2 regions of the Brevibacillus schisleri genome follow, and region 1 is predicted to be linked to the other one. Evidence: riboswitches for the same ligand, from Rfam matches in the RefSeq annotation. Region 1 holds a riboswitch; the other holds the start of a gene.
The links. Region 1 has a riboswitch for lysine ahead of ACUUHJ_RS06300 (amino acid permease). Riboswitches for the same ligand answer to the same signal wherever they lie in the genome.
Positions count from the first base shown of each region.

Region 2: linked by a shared signal. The riboswitch ahead of dapD (2,3,4,5-tetrahydropyridine-2,6-dicarboxylate N-acetyltransferase) and the one ahead of ACUUHJ_RS06300 (amino acid permease) in region 1 are both predicted to bind lysine.

Region 1 covers NZ_JBVNDM010000001.1:1,225,208-1,231,200, forward strand. Annotated here, with positions in the region: gene ACUUHJ_RS06280 (TolC family protein) at 1-168, opposite strand, end outside; gene ACUUHJ_RS06285 (hypothetical protein) at 385-531, opposite strand; gene ACUUHJ_RS06290 (hypothetical protein) at 528-716, opposite strand; gene ACUUHJ_RS06295 (hypothetical protein) at 865-1,728, opposite strand; gene ACUUHJ_RS06300 (amino acid permease) at 1,946-3,394, opposite strand; lysine riboswitch at 3,508-3,693, opposite strand; gene ACUUHJ_RS06305 (DinB family protein) at 3,778-4,272, opposite strand; gene ACUUHJ_RS06310 (CGNR zinc finger domain-containing protein) at 4,441-4,998, shown strand; gene ACUUHJ_RS06315 (inositol monophosphatase family protein) at 5,030-5,830, opposite strand.
Region 2 covers NZ_JBVNDM010000001.1:4,343,799-4,349,791, reverse strand. Annotated here, with positions in the region: gene ACUUHJ_RS20540 (hypothetical protein) at 1-589, shown strand, start outside; gene ACUUHJ_RS20535 (hypothetical protein) at 654-848, shown strand; gene ACUUHJ_RS20530 (EcsC family protein) at 862-1,716, shown strand; partial or broken gene ACUUHJ_RS20525 (GNAT family N-acetyltransferase) at 1,691-2,241, opposite strand; gene ACUUHJ_RS20520 (flavodoxin) at 2,310-2,750, opposite strand; lysine riboswitch at 2,891-3,080, shown strand; gene dapD (2,3,4,5-tetrahydropyridine-2,6-dicarboxylate N-acetyltransferase) at 3,172-3,882, shown strand; gene ACUUHJ_RS20510 (aspartate aminotransferase family protein) at 3,897-5,111, shown strand; gene ACUUHJ_RS20505 (N-acetyldiaminopimelate deacetylase) at 5,118-5,993, shown strand, end outside.

The DNA.
Region 1 (5,993 bases):
ACTGTTCTTTATTGCCTGTTCGACTGCGAAATTAAGCGACAAAGGGGCAACATCCGTCTGTTCCGCAGTGGCCACGAGTGGAGCAGCCAGAGCAAAATGTGCACCACCTGTAAGGAGAGAAGTGACTAAAGTTGTACTATAAATGTGTTTGAAGAGCCTGGATTTCATGGGGCAACCTCCTGATTATATATAAAAGAATTTGATAACGATTCTCATTATCAAATCCATGAAAAGTATATATTTCCAATACAATTTCGTCAATAAAAAAATGTTTTTTACCACGTTCTTGGCCAGAACCCCAAAACAAATCCCCTTCCGGAAAAAGGCAAAGTGAGCATCTGCCTGTTTCCCCAAAGGGGATTTGTTTTTCATAATGGAAAAGTACTATTCTTTGTCCCTGTTTTCTTTGTTTTCCGTAGCCGACTTGGCAGTTTGGTTCAATGTCCCTTCCTTTGGCGTAAGGGAGTAACCATGCATATTGCTTCCGTTATAACCCATGTCGGGCTTTTCCTGTGAGGTATGATCAGTCATTTTGCTTCCCCCTTATTTTGTCCAGTGGATGTAGAGTCTTGCTGCACATACGGATTGTCGACGTCATTTGGTTCCTTGTCCAGATTGGTACGGATTGCGAGTATTGGACTAGTGGGAGGTTGAGCGATCAGTCTGTCATCCAGTTGCTTGAAATCAGGCAGGTCGTTTTCGCGATTGTCATCCATGTTCGTCTCCTCCTTTACGGGTTAGTATATCCACCACCTGCCTGTACATTTCCTTAAATGGAAAAGCAACGGGACTCGGACTACACCAGAAAAAACAGCCCCAGTCCCAGAAAGTTCGGGAGGGGCTGTGCCGATCATCTTTGTGCAGTTAACTCGTTTTCTTGACCAGGCTCTTCATAAAAGAAGCAAGATTCGCTTGTAGCAATGGTGTGATCGCGGAAAAGGAAGCATCTTCAGTGAGTGTATTCATTTGACGAACAAATTCAGTGGTGTCCTTTGTATTTATATTCTCGAAGCGGTTAGTGATTTTTGTGTTTTTTAAATCGGAGAGAAGCGTAGCTTGTTCGTTCCGGTATTGTGTGATCCAGTCTGGACGATGTTGCAGCTTTTTGACGAATTGAATCAGCATGCTTACTTTCTCTGTTGGATTGGTTGTGGCGGCTTGCATTTTTTTGTAGGCTTCCGGATCATACCGCTCCATCAGCTTGGATGGATTAACATAGTCGTTCGGCGCCCCTTGTGGTTTTTGCGGAAGCTCTACGTAGCTGACACTGCCAGTTGCAGGGTCAACCTTTCGTGTTTTGGCAACGCCTGCGAGCAGATGGAGGGTATCCAAAAATTCAGCAGCATTTTTCTCATCAGCCATGTATTGGTCTGCCAAATATTTGCCTTGGGTTAAACCGACTTCTACCAAAGCAGCTCTTTCTTCATCAGTGTAGGTGGATTGGGAGTTGAAAAAGTTTCGCTCCAGGATGTGGTCAAAGGCTTTGCGAGCCTCGGGTGGCTTATCTGCGAAAATTTTATCCAACCGCTCATTAATCTCAGTGCTAAAGAAAAATTGGGCGCTGTGATGTTCGATGGCATCAGCAGGTAGCTCGCGTGCCTTGTGTGAACGAAGGTCTACCGTATCGGGTTTGGGCAATTCCAGACTAGTTCCTGTCACCATTTTAGGTGCAGTTTGGCTAGTTGGGAGCTGGGGGGGTAGGTAGCGGGAATACGATTGGATTTGCATGTTCTACTCTCCTCACATGGATTCATGTTCAGTCGTGAAGGCAGGAGATCATGTTTACCTTTTATCAGATGACTAGTATGAGTTGTGAGAACGGAAGGAAACGGATCTCAATTGCTTCTTTTCTATACTATCGGCTATTTTGGGTCAGTTTTTAATAGGTTGGCAAACATGAAAAAGGACTCCCGTTCAGTTAACGGAAGTCCGTATTTTTCTTCGATTATTTCGTGTGTTCATCCATGCTGAAGTCAACTTGTTCAAGAGGGACGAGCTTGGTCTTTTGCGTGATTTTATAAGCGAGCCAAATGAGTAAGAAGAGTGGCAGGCCAATGTAAGAGACCAGGACGCCATACCAGTCGACCGTTCCCCCGATGAATGCGGAGTAGTTTTGCCCAAAAATAACGATACAGCAAATGATGAAGGCAAAAATCGGTCCAAACGGGAACCACTTTGCCCGATAAGGCAATTCGCTTAAGTCTCGGCCCTGAGCGATAAACGCTTTGCGGAAACGGTAGTGACTAATGGCAATGCCCAGCCAAGCGATGAAGCCTGACATACCGGACGCATTCAAAAGCCATACGTAGACTTCGCCTTCCCCAAACAGTGAGGACAGAAACGCAAGGGCGCCGATGAGCGCAGTCAAGATCAAGGCATTGATCGGTACGCCGTTACTTGTTACTTTTACGAACCATTTTGGTGCTTTTCCTTCTTTCGCCAAGTTCCACAGCATGCGTGTAGAGGCGTACATGCCAGAGTTACCAGCAGACAATACAGACGTGAGAATAACCGCGTTCATGACGGATGCTGCAAAAGCAAAACCGGCATTTTCAAATACAATCGTAAACGGACTGATCGCAATATCCGTAATGTCGCCACTGATCAGATTTGGATTATCGTATGGAACCAGCAACCCGATGATCAAAATAGCGAGGATGTAGAAGAGCAGGATGCGCCAAAAAATTTGACGGATGGCCTTCGGAATATTGCGGGCAGGGTCTTCGCTCTCCCCAGCTGCTACACCAACCAATTCTGTTCCTTGGAAAGAGAATCCGGCAATCATAAAGACACCGAGCAGGGCCATGAAGCCGCCATTGAATGGCGCGTCGCCTTTGGTGAAGTTTTGGAAGCCAACAGCTTGACCACCCATAATGCCAAAAATCATCAACACACCGACAATAATAAAGATGATAACCGTTACTACTTTAATCAAGGCGAACCAATATTCAGATTCTCCATAGGCTTTCACAGACAGGAGATTCAAGGCAAACAGCAATCCGAGGAACAAAGCGCTCCACACTATCGCTGGGGTATCCGGGAACCAATATTTCATAATGAGTGCAGAAGCTGACAGCTCGACGGCAATGGTAATCGCCCAGTTGTACCAGTAGTTCCAACCGAGAGCAAAGCCGAGAGATGGATCGACGAACCGCGTGGCATACGTCGAAAACGAACCGGAAACAGGCATGAAGGCTGCCATTTCCCCCAAGCTGGTCATTAAAAAGTAAACCATGATACTAATAGCGAGATAGGCGACTAAAGCTCCACCTGGTCCCGCGGAATGAATCGAGCCTCCACTCGCCAGAAACAATCCCGTCCCAATCGAGCCGCCGATGGCGATCATCGTCAGGTGGCGGGCTTTCAAACCACGTTGCAATTGATTTTGTGACATAAGCTGCTTGCACGACCTTTCTTGATTTTTGAGAAGGAAGGTCGGAAATTAAAAAACCGCCATAGCCAAAAAAATGGCATAGGGCGGTATCATCCAATCCCCACCAAGCCTTCACTGAAGATAGCTCACCACGTTTGCTTGGCATGCAAACGTGACAGTTCTGCCCCTTTCGAGTACAGCCCCAACCCAATCGCACAGAGACGCGATATGAGCTTCGGCGGATTTTCCTTACCTGGAGTCATTGATTTTCTCTGAATCTCGTACAGGATGATATAAAAGCCGCGACCTCTATCCCCACCGTGAAAGATGAGGATAACATGTATGAAATTATGTGATTGTTCAACTATAAAGGATTGTTCGGGATTAATCAATGTGAAATTTTGTTAGTCAAATGAGCGTCTAGCAGGCCAGGAGCCTTGCAGCTTGCGAATTTGGACAATTTGTCCCGTATGAAACGCATCATGCAAGACAAGACTCATGACGTTTTGGTAAATGGGCGTATAGGTAGCCATCTGGTTTAACTCTTCATCCGTCAGCAAGGAAAGCTGTTCATGAATGTGGCGGTGGACGCTTTCCATTCGCAAGAGGGTAGCTTGCCAAGCGTCTTCGTCAGCGGGACCACCGGATGGGGTGAAGGTATCATCGTTCGTCTCCGCGGAGCTAGGGAATTCGGTGCCCAAAAGACGATGCAAGAGGCGTTCTTTGTAATAAAGAAGGTGGCTGATGTTTTCCCAGATGGTGTTGGCTGCTTCTCCCACAGGGCGCCAGCTAGCCTCCGCTGCTGATACTCCGGAAAGCACTTCTTTTAGGGGTGGATACCAGTCTTCCTTGTCATACGCACATTCCCATCCGTGCAAAAGCAATTCCTTCCGATTCATACGCTTCCTCCTCGTCTGTGAAACAGATTGATGAAACGCTATAATAGCAATAAGAAAAGAGGGTGTAACCAGTTAATCGAGTTACGGTGGTTACAAATAAAGATTACCATATCCTGTATGGTCATACAAGAGAGAAAAATGAAGGGTTTCGTCAGGAGAGTGGATGACATGGACTGGCTTTGTATCGATTTTTTAAATAGTGATTGGCGGGATTGGCGCGGTTCTGGTCGTTGGGAAAATCGCCTGGAGAATCAGGAATGGCTGTCATCCTTTTTGCAAACATACAAGCTAACCGCTCCGCTGCCGATGAATGAGGCGTATGCTGCATCTCTTTTGCAATTGCGGGAGCGTTTGAGACGAATGCTGGAAGACGTTGTCCGTGGAGACCGATTCCAAGAGGAGGACCTTGCGGAATTGAACAAAGTGTTGGCTCTCGCCCCTTTTCATACGCAGGTGTTGTATGTAGATGAGGAGGGCGGCTACAGGCAAAAGCAATCCAGCCAAGCAGAGAGCTGGCCCCTCGTCATGGCACAAATTGCTGCTTCTTTCGCGGAACTGCTTGCCCCGCAGCATCTGGAGCGAATCAAAATATGTGACAACGAGGATTGCCGCTGGGTGTTTTATGATGAAAGCCGCAACCGGGTGCGCCGCTGGTGCGATGACAAAATGTGCGGAAACCTGATGAAGGTGCGCCGTTTTCGTGAGCGGAAAAAGGAGAAAGGGTGATGCGCATAGGCTCACCCTTTTTATTTGTTCGTTATGAAGCTGGGGTCAATTGGATCAGCTGAGGGTAGATGGTCGAGCCTGCTGCTACGATGCCTGTGCTTTTCCAGCAAAAATCAGTCCCCTGTGTATCCGTAATTTTGCCTCCGGCTTCCTGGACCAGAAGGGCACCAGCAAGCCAATCATACACTCCTTCACCGTATTCCCAGTAACCGTCGAGTCGTCCGCACGCCACATAGGCCAGATGGAGTGATACCGCGCCTTGCATGCGGGTGGCAAAAGCTTCTGGCATCACTCGCGTCAAGGAATTTGCTGTATACTCTCCGACCAAGAGGTTCATCGGCTCGGAGGAAGCAAAGAGCGTCCCTAGAATGCACTCACTCAGCAGCGATTTGGATGAAGTAATGATTTTTTGTCCGTTTAAAAAAGCTCCACGCCCGTCAATTGCTGTAAACAGTTCATCACGGCATGGATCATAGACAAAAGAAACAACCGTGCGTCCACCGTCAATCAGGCAGAGGGAAGTAGCCCACATCGGCATTTTTTGTAGAAAGTGAACGGCTCCATCGATTGCATCTATCACCCAATAAGGACTTGTGAATTCAGGATTTTCCTGTGCAGCCAGATCGAATTCGGCGTCAGAAAATTGATAGGTGGGGAACCGCTCGGATAATGAGCGCTTTAATCGAGCTTCAACCACGGGATTCACCTCTTCAAAGCGTTTAGCCATTGCTTCCTTGCTGTGGCAGGACGCGCCTTTTTCAAATTCCACTAGCAGCTCCATTCCAGCACTTCTTACCAGCTCCTCGCAAAATTGCACATCTTGTAGATTCATAACAATTCCCATCCCTTCTCTTTTTGGTGAAAAAATAGTAGTATCTTTGAATACTACTATGTAAAAAACAGTTCGTCAACACCACGGAAATGTCGAGATTCACAATTTATGCACATGTGCAGCGTGTTTGAGACATAATAAGTAGCATCATACATAGGGGCGG
Region 2 (5,993 bases), 3.1 Mb from region 1:
GATAGAAGATTCGCCTCCAATCAAGTCGTATCCGGCATGTGAGCCAGGGGATACAGGTGTAAGTCCGCCAAGTTCGCCACTTCTTCTTCGAAGCGAGAGCGGCAAGGAATACCGGGACGGACAAAAGATTACCGTGAACGCAGGCGATGATCTCGAAATGGAAGACCTAAGGCTGATCGCTACTCATGCTGAGCTAGTCGGATCCAAAAAGATCAGGGATAAGAGCGAAAAGAAGTCCTACTATATGCCGAAATTTGAATGGAAACATGGCGAGATCGGTATTGGTGCCAACCGGAAGCACAGTAATGGTACCATTTCCTCAGAAAATCGGATCGAGATCTTTTTCGGGGAAGAAGAGATCGCCAGCATCAAGCCCAGCAAAGGTGATGGCGACGATAGTGAGGGGCTTGAATCACTGAATTTGAAAAAGTATATCGATACGGATAAGCCTGGGGAATACAAGATCAAGGTAACGAATACGCTCAGCAATAAGACCTGCACGGTTATCAACTCCAAAAGAAAGTACACGAAGAAAAACGATGTAAATGAGCATAATGAAACATTGACGCTTACAATTGAAGTGAAATAGTAGTATAGGAAAACCCCCTTGCATTTTGGCATGGGGGTTTTCGACTACAAGGGGAGGAAGTTCTGTGACAAATGAACAGAAGGTAATCTTGGAAAAGTTCGGCTTTCGGATCGAAGGAGAGCAAGTGAAACATTTGAAGCTGGGGATCGTAAGAAATAAAAAAGAATTCGTCTGCCACGCCACGCCAGAAGAGTTGCAGGACTATATCAAGTCCATCTTGCGCAACCAATGTCAGTGGAAGCGAGGAGAATCTGAGTGAGCAGGCAGGGAGGTTGTTGGGGTTGAAAGAGTCTAGGGAGACATTGGTTACGGCCTTACGCGAAGTGGAGGACTGGGAGAAGGACCAGAACGACTTGTGGTTCTGGGAAAAGCTTGGCAGACTTCCTTTTGTTCTCTTAGATCGGATTACGCCTGCATTTGTTCAGGAGAAGCTGGGAAAAGCCGTAGATGAAATGGCAGCCTTTCTCGAGACAGGTGGGACTTATTTGGTGCAGGCTGAATCGATATACAAGCGGTTTGACAAACGGTTAGAGGGATCCGGTACTTCTGTCATTGGCAAGGAGGAGATTGCTGCTGTACCGCTTACAATCATGAATGATGTCGCAATGGAGCTGAAGGATTCACGTGCGAATTTTGCCACAGTACAAGGTGCGACGACTGGCTTCGGGGGGATATTTACCCTTGCGATCGATATCCCGCTATTGATGGGGACATCCCTAAAAGTATTACAAGAGATGGCACTTGCCTATGGCTATCGACCGGAAGAGAAGAGGGAGCGGCTGTTTGTCGTCAAATGCTTGCAATTTGCTTCATCAGACATCGTAGGGAAAAAAGCGATACTCGCTGAGCTCTCCCGCTTTGATGAACCAAATGCGCAGAGAGAGGTAATGGCACAATTGCAGGGATGGCGTGAAGTCGTGGTTACGTACACAGAAAACTTCGGGTGGAAAAAGTTATTTCAAATGGTGCCTATTGCGGGTATTTTGTTCGGAGCGTATTTGAATCGCTCAACCGTAAAGGATGTCGCCGAAGCGGGGATGATGCTGTACCGCAAACGGCGCATCCTAGAGCGTCTGCGCGAGATTGAAAAGAGCATGGAGATTACACAGACCACTCCTCAGCAGTAAGAGCGTAGATGAGATGGTCCTCCCATACACCGTTAATTTGCAAATAGCGTAACGATAGCCCCTCCTGGCGAAAACGGTTTTTTTCCAAGACGCGAATGGAAGCTTGGTTGCGAGGAATGACAGCCGCTTGTACCCTGTGTAGCCCAACATCCGTAAAAGCAAAGCGAAGGGCAAGATTTACAGCTAGTGTTGTATAGCCTTTGCCATTGCAGGCCTGATCCATGAAGTAGCCAATCGTCGCATTTTGCCATGCGCCGCGTGCGACATTTGACAACGCTACACGTCCAATCATTTTTTCGGATTCACGGGAGAATACACCAAAAGCATAGGCAGTACCACGTTCAAAATCATTCTGTGCTTGCGAAATCTGTTCTTGCTGTGCTGGAAGGGTCAGAAATGAAGCAGGGCGGATCTCGGTTCAAATGGTTGGAGAAATTCATGATTACGCAGCCGAAGCTCTAGGAGCTCGGCTGCGTCTTGTTGGTGGAGAGGCCGTAACAGAATCTCGTCTGTATGTAGTGACATGAGATCAATCCTCCTTAAAAAGTTGGATTGATAGTATAGCATGTGCCAGAGTATTTGGGAAACATCGATTAGCCGAGCAATTCAGCGAACGATACCCCAAATGCTTTGCAAGTTTCCACTTCTTTTGCTGTAGGAGAAAGCTCGATTTTTAAACCCTCCAGAGGAGTTTCTGCGCCACGCTCGCTCGCCTTTTTCAGCAAAATATCAACAGCTGCACCGACATGCTCGTAAGCGGAATCGCAAGAGCCAAAAGCAACAACCTTTTTCCCGCTGAGGTCAATATCGTCCATTTCCTCATAGAAATCCAGGCATTCATCTGGGAGTTCGCCATCGCCCCATGTGTAGGCACCAAGCAAGATTCCGTCGTAAGCCTCGAGTTCTTTTGCATTCGCGTCCATTACTTCTTTTATCTCCAGCTCTGCACCAGTTGAACGAATACCTTCTGCAATTGCTTCAGCAATTTCCTGTGTATTCCCTGTCATGCTCGCGTATACCATCAAAATGCTCATAAAACGTAAAACCTCCAGTTAGATAATGAGTATCATTCTCACAAATAAAATTAATGAAAATGATAATCGTTGTCAATAACTTTTTTCATCTTGCCACGTTTCATTGATTTTGGTAGAGTTAAATAAAATCAATATAATATACACTAAATAGAGGTGCGCCGAAGAAGAGTAAGCCTTTTCGCAATCTGCCAGGGGGCAGGAGAAGGAAGAAAGGCTAAAGCGCCGAAGCTTATGCTATGCCCCTACGTAGCACAGGCTGGGGTGTCTCATGAAAAATGAACATCCTGTCACAAGGGACCTTACATCTTTTTGTGGAGCGCTATTTATGATTTGCTTACGTAGTATCAAAAGCAATGAGATAGCGAATGCACTCATTGCTTTTTTTGATTTACCATGCTGTTATTTTGAGGAGGATGTAACAATGAACATGATGGATGCTAACGAAATTATCGCGTTTATTCAAAAAAGCGAAAAGAAAACACCTGTGAAGGTATATGTGAAAGGGAATCTGGAGGGAATCGACTTTGGTGCGAGCTCCAAAGCCTTCATTACTGGTCCGACTGGTGTTGTTTTTGGTGAGTGGAAAGAGATTGAGCCAGTGCTCGCTGCTAACGTAGACAAAATTGAAGATTATGTAGTAGAAAGCGATCGTCGCAACTCCGCTATTCCATTGTTGGATACAAAAGGGATTCAAGCGCGTATTGAGCCAGGCGCGATTATCCGTGACCAAGTGACAATCGGTAACAATGCGGTCATCATGATGGGTGCTTCCATTAACATCGGTGCAGTGATCGGTGAAGGTACGATGATCGATATGAATGTTGTAGTAGGTGGACGTGGAACCATCGGGAAAAACTGCCACATCGGCGCTGGATCGGTTATCGCAGGCGTTATCGAGCCGCCGTCTGCACAGCCAGTTGTTGTCGAGGATGATGTTGTCATCGGAGCAAATGCTGTCATTCTGGAAGGTGTACGCGTAGGAAAAGGTGCTGTTGTTGCAGCAGGTGCTGTCGTCATTGAAGATGTACCTCCATACGTAGTCGTTGCGGGAACGCCTGCACGTGTGATCAAGCAAATCGATGAAAAAACTCGTTCCAAGACAGAGATCAAGCAGGAGCTACGTCAGCTGTAAGGGAGAGAGTGCACATGGACTGGCGTTCGCTCGATGAACAATATATCGTCTCCTCTTATAAAAGACTTCCGATTGCCATAGAGAAAGGCGAAGGAAATTACTTGTACGATACGAATGGGAAGAGTTATCTCGACTTGTTTACTGGACTCGCGGTAAACGTTTTGGGGCATTCTCATCCGCGCATTGTACAGGCTCTGCGTGAGCAGGGAGAGCGCTTCTTGCATATTTCCAATGTATTTTTAAACAAGCCGGCTATTCGATTAGCGGAGCGTTTGGTTGCAAACAGCATCAGCGGTAAGGTGTTTTTCACCAACTCTGGTGCGGAGGCCACAGAGTCTGCGATCAAGCTGATTCACAAATGGACGAAAAACGAGGGAGCAGGTCGTGAAGGCATCGTTGTTTTACGCAACAGCTTTCACGGGCGAACACTTGGAGCAGTGCGTCTAACGAGGCAGGCTCACGTCTATCAAGACTTTCCTCAGCCAGCTTTTCCTGTTTATGAACTGGATGTGGAGGACACAGCAGGATTGCGAGCGATTTGCCAGGAGGCAAGACCCGCTGCGGTCCTTATGGAGCCAGTCTTGGGTTCCGGCGGTGTCGTGCCACTAACAGAAGCGTTCTTGCGAGAGGTAGCTGCCATCTGTGAACAAGAAGGCATGCTCTTTGTCATGGACGAAATCCAGACAGGAATGGGCAGAACAGGAAAGCTGTTTGCTTATGAGCATGCAGGCGTAACGCCAGATCTCATCCTATTCGCCAAAGGCATAGGGGGAGGGCTACCTCTCGGCGGTGTCATCGCTGGTCCAAAGCTGATGAACCAGTTCAAACCGGGGGATCATGGAACGACATTCGCACCATCGCCATTGTCTGCTGCCCTGGGGAATGTCGTGTTGGACGAATTGCTTAATCCAGCCTTCATCGCTCATGTAGAAGAAGTGATTGCGTACCTGTGGTCGGGCTTGGAAGCGTTACGAACGCGTCTTCCAGATCAACTGCAATCCCTTCGCGGAAAAGGCCTGATGGTTGGAATTCCACTCTCTTCCACCCCAGAAGAGGTAAGCCACTTGCAGCAAGCATTGCTTGACGAAGGAATCCTTGTAGACGTGACGCAGAAAACGATTGTTCGTCTGCTTCCGCCACTGACGTTGACAAAAGCCGATGTCGACCGTTTCCTTGCCGTGTTTGAGGAGCAATTAACAGCAAGAACAGGCACGAAAAAGGAGGCGTAGTAGACCATGACGACTTCCTTGTTTACACAAATTCGCCGAGATTTGCACCAAATACCGGAGCCAGGCTTCGCTGAAGTGAAGACGCAGCAATACTTGCTCGATTATTTGAAAAAGCTGCCTCAGGAGCGAATCGAGATTAAAACGTGGCGGACAGGCATTTTGGTCAAGCTGGCAGGAACAAAGCCAAAACGACTAATTGCTTGGCGGACGGATATGGATGGCCTACCGATCGTAGAGGAAACGTCCTATCCGTTTCGATCGCTTCATCAAGGGTATATGCATGCTTGCGGCCATGACATGCATATGGCAATCGCTCTTGGCCTCCTGACGCATTTTACTGAGCATTCGATCGCAGATGATTTGCTGTTCCTCTTCCAGCCGGCAGAAGAAGGCCCTGGTGGTGCTTGGCCGATGATGGAAAGTGAAGAGTTTGCAGAGTGGCGACCGGACTGCATTTTTTCCCTGCATATCGCGCCAGAATACCCAGTTGGTCAAATTGCAACAAAGTCAGGAATTTTGTTTGCCAACACTTCTGAGTTGTACATTGATCTGGTCGGCAAAGGGGGGCATGCAGCCTTCCCTCACAAGGCGAATGACATGGTGGTTGCAGGAAGCCATCTGGTGACACAGCTTCAATCGATTATTTCGCGCAATATCGATCCATTGGATTCTGCCGTCGTAACGATTGGCAAGCTGGAGAGCGGGACGAAGCAAAACATCATCGCGGAGAAGTCCAGGCTAGAAGGGACGATTCGAACCTTTTCGATGGAATCGATGGCACTTGTCAAGAGTCGCATTGAATCTCTCGTAAAGGGAGTGGAAATAGGCTTTGATTGCCAGGCAACGATTGACTATGGCGTTGGCTACTGCCAGGTTTACAAC